DNA from 2 places in the Lentilactobacillus curieae genome. Region 1 is predicted to be linked to the other one. Evidence: riboswitches for the same ligand, from Rfam matches in the RefSeq annotation. Region 1 holds a riboswitch; the other holds the start of a gene.
The links. A riboswitch is a leader RNA that binds a small molecule or an ion and turns the genes downstream of it on or off. The one in region 1 is predicted to bind thiamine pyrophosphate.
Positions count from the first base shown of each region.

Region 1 (2,208 bases):
TAAAAATTAAATTCTCCCAGTTGCAACAATGTTTCTTTATGGGGATCCAGTTTGAAGTCATTCAGGTAAAGGATGTTGTTATCCTGTCCAGTTGGCATGCTTACCGGGATTTCTTCGATTTGGTTTTCAGCGAATCTTTGGAAAAACGCGTTGGCAGAATCGGTGTCTAGCTTAGAAATCTGACGGGTAGCTGGATCCAGATAAAAGAAGTTGTCGATTAACCCTTGATAGTTGCTCAAATCGTGGTCGGCTAAAATAATTGTCTTCCCGAATGTTGTTTGAAGCTGTTTTAACTTATTGATCAGGTCCGTCCGAGTATCAAAATCAATGCTGGCAAATGGCTCATCGAGAACAATCACGTCAGCGTCCATGGCAATAATGCTGGCGAGTGCCACTCGTTGCTTTTGCCCACCGGAAAGGGTGCTGATCTTTCGGTTCTTCAATGATGTGATTCCCACGAAGTCAAGGGCATGATCAATGATGCGGTCCATCTTAGCAGGGTCAGCTTGGATGTTTTCAAGGACGAAGACCAGTTCATCCTTGACCACGTCCATAGCAAACTGTTGATTTGGGTTTTGAAACATCATGGCGACAAGCTGGTTCTTGGTGTTTTGGGAAACCTTAGTGATGTCTTGACCAGAAAACTCAATGGTCCCCGTTGATTCACCTTCCACAAAGTTCGGGTACAGGCTCGCAATGAACTTCAACAGCGTAGTCTTACCACTCCCAGATGGTCCCGATAATAGTGAAAATTCACCGTCAGGGAAGGTGAGGTTTAGGTCTTTAAGAACCCAGTCGTCCACGCCTTGATATTTAAAATTAAAATGAGTTACTGCAACGTCAGCCATTAATAATCCCTCTAATTAGTTGATACTGATAGGTGGCTCTTATCAAGCATGTTGGTGATTGCTTTGGTAAGTAGGCCACCAAAGATGAATGTTGAGATGTAGCGGGTAATAAATAGTGCCACAATCATCAGTGGTGCGTAGTGACCGTACCCGTTTTTGATGATGTCCCAACCAAAGGTAACCACAACTGTGGTCAAAATGGATAGGTTTAAACCAAACCAACCGTATTTTTTGTAACCAGTTAGGGCAAATCCAAGTTCAGAACCAATTCCTTGAACTAAACCAGAGATGAATGCCCCAGCGCCCCATTGGCCACCAAGAAATACTTCGACTGCTGAACCTAGGAATTCACCTAAGAAGGCAGAACCGAGAGTTTTGATCAGGTAACCAGTTAATGGCCCAGCCATTGTCCAGAGTCCCATGAGGATATCATTGGCAAATGGTGCCATTCCGAGTGGGGTAAGGGCAACGGTCAGCGCAGTATAGAGAAAACCGGCCCCCCAGAAGATGATTCCGCTAAAGATGGCAATTAGCGCAACCAGGATAATGTTGTGCAAAGTCCAAGGACTTTTTTTCTTGTTTTCCATGAAACAAGACCTCCAAAATTTATTTCATACAAACTATGGAGATTGGTCTACAGTGAATTCTTTTGTTGGCAAGTATAAATCAAATGAATAATTGATAACTCTAGCCAAACAAAAAGGCCCACCCTGACTAGGGTGGACCTTGATAAAATTCATCGTAAATGCAGTTTATCCATTAAAAAAATACAACGGAATTATGCTCCCTTCGCTGGTATTAGCCAGATCAGGTTCGATGGGTTTTATCTCAGCCTTGCGGCACCCCAGATAGTTGTATGATCGACATTCAGTATACAGGTATAGTTAGTTTTTAGCAATCGATTAATTAATTGTGATGCGTTAGAATTGAAGGTAGATTGATTACACTTTTAAAAATAAGGAGGAAGCGACATGGTTAAAGTCATTGCTTCTGATATGGATGGAACATTTTTAAATGATCAAAGTGAGTTCGATACTGAGGCATTTCAAGCTCAACTGGATCAAATGAAGGACAAGGGGATGCACTTTATTTGTGCGACTAGTAATACGTATGCCCACTCATTACGACAGTTTAGTCAAAATTCTGGGCCAATCGCCTACGTTTGCGATAACGGGGCGCACGTAATTGATGATCGTGGCGTTACTGTATTTGAAGATGCCATTGATCCTCTGTTGCTCCGCCAAATTATTGAGTTCCTACAGACTGATCGTGACTTTGTAGGAGCAGAGATTATTCTCGCTGGTCGTAACGGTTCGTACTGTAATCTTCCTGCTGAATCTGACCGGTTTAAGGATTCACA
Region 1 is NZ_CP018906.1:1,150,476-1,152,683, forward strand. It holds gene PL11_RS05445 (ABC transporter ATP-binding protein) at 1-848, opposite strand, end outside; gene PL11_RS05450 (ECF transporter S component) at 860-1,435, opposite strand; TPP riboswitch at 1,615-1,705, opposite strand; gene PL11_RS05455 (Cof-type HAD-IIB family hydrolase) at 1,820-2,208, shown strand, end outside.

Region 2 (2,208 bases), 860 kb from region 1:
ACTCCATTGTCGTATTTTTAATGACCATGTTCACAGTTGGTCTGGTCGACCTAACTAAACAATCTCAAGGTTCCATTACCGAATTCGGTCATGTATTTGGCACTTTAATTGCTGGGATCACCCTTCTCCTCTTGGCAGCAATCAACGTTTATCTACTGTGGTCTTTAATCAAAAGTAACCCCGACAAACCTGCAGATAAAACTAACTGGGTCTTTAAGTTACTTAATAAGTTTCTCAGTCTGATCAATCACAACTGGCAAGTCATGATTGTTGGATTTCTCTTTGGGATTGGTTTTGATACCGCAACCCAAATTGCGGTAATGACCACTTCAGTCGTCGCTGCCACCAAAGGAGTTCCATTCATTATTGTGCTTGGGTTCCCGCTACTATTCACTGCCGGAATGTGCTTAATGGACACTCTTGATGGAATTTTTATGACATCTGCATATGGTTGGTTCTTGTCGTCTCCATCCCGAAAAATAAAGTACAACATCATCATTACTGGAATATCTGCAGTTGCGGCGATTCTAATTGGTTCAATTGATGTTTTGCAAAGTCTTGCCTCTAACTTTAATTGGAATAACCAATGGATTGTGGCAATTACTCACCTCGATTTCCATACACTTGGAGTCACCTTACTGTTCATCTTCATCATTGCTTGGGGTATCGCTGGTCTAACCTGGAAATATCATCAAAAGTCCAAAAATTAACCCCGTTAACTACATATCCATGCTAGAATAAACCTATTAAAATACTCGAATGACATTAGGGGTGCCCTTGGGCTGAGACAACGAAAGTTGGACCCTCGAACTTGATCTGGTTAGCGCCAGCGGAAGAAAATGCCGATTTCTTTTTTTAGAATCCCCTACTGTCGTCGAACATTGGAGGATTTTTATTTTGCGTAATCAAAGGCTTTATTCACTTGTTTTGACAGCAATCTTTTCAGCAGTCGGAGTCGTCGGTGGTAGTATGTTTGAGTTTAGTGTCGGGGCGGCTAAAGTTGCTCCAGTTCAGCATTTAGTTAATCTAGTCTCTGGCGTAATGCTAGGACCTTGGTGGGCATTGACCCAAGCATTCCTTACCTCACTTATCCGGAACATTATGGGAACTGGTACCGTACTCGCCTTTCCTGGGAGTATGATTGGCGCATTCTTTGTTGGTTGGATCTTCAGAAAAACCAAGAACTTCCTGGCTGCCACATTTGGTGAACTGATTGGAACCGGAATAATTGGGGCAATTGTCGCTTACCCAGTTGCGAGCTGGCTCATGGGAGCCAAAGGTGCACTTTATATATTCATCCCTAGCTTTTTTCTCAGTGCACTCGTCGGGGTGATTATTGGGTATATTATTTTGTTGGCGCTGAATAAAAGAGGCCACCTAAAAAATGGCCATCATCTGTAAAACAATAAGACGGAGTTACGATTTAATATCGTAACTCCGTCTTTTGTATGAATCATATATCATTCATTGAAAAAAATTTTTAACAAATTCTAGATGAAAACCGCCAGAATAAATACAGCCGCAAGACCCAGAACAACTGAAATTGTCATTGACCTGGTCCAGTACGCAATTCCAATAACTAACACCGCAGCCACCAATTCAGGGGCTTTATCCACAATTGAAATTTGGTAACTAGAATTAATGAATAAGTCTTTAACCACTAAGGCTGTGAACAAAGATACGGGAACGTATCTCATCCATTCATTAAACCATAACGGGATTTTTCTTTTTCTGAAAAACAACAACGGTATCAACCGTGGCGCAAACGCAACGACAAAACACGCAAGTATCAACCAAAAATGTTGTGTTGTACTCCATTCCATAATTCCGACTCCTAATCATTAGCGTCCTTAGGTGATCCAGCTGGGTTCTTCATCGACCTTAGCCAACCACTCTTGGGTAATCTCTTCCGAATTGTAGCTTCCAAGGCAAAACCAATGAAAGAAGCAATCAACGTAGAGATTACTAACCCAAGGGTAGACTTGGTAATCATCATGAAGAACGCAGCTAAAAATCCTGAAATAATGCAGATGAAAATGATCAACCCGTTCTTCAACTGCATCACAATCATGTAGAGGAATAGCGCAGTCAATGCGAAATGCACCACAGTTAAGTTGATAGTGATGGCACTTCCAATTACGCTACCGATAATATTACTTACTGTCCAAAATGCTAACGTGTAATGTTCAACGTTCAGTGCATCCCGAG
Region 2 is NZ_CP018906.1:285,606-287,813, forward strand. It holds gene PL11_RS01600 (HoxN/HupN/NixA family nickel/cobalt transporter) at 1-710, shown strand, start outside; TPP riboswitch at 758-855, shown strand; gene thiW (energy coupling factor transporter S component ThiW) at 898-1,401, shown strand; gene PL11_RS01610 (AzlD domain-containing protein) at 1,491-1,823, opposite strand; gene PL11_RS01615 (AzlC family ABC transporter permease) at 1,835-2,208, opposite strand, start outside.
Region 2: it holds a riboswitch for thiamine pyrophosphate, as region 1 does, so the genes downstream of both, thiW (energy coupling factor transporter S component ThiW) here and PL11_RS05450 (ECF transporter S component) in region 1, are expected to answer to the same signal.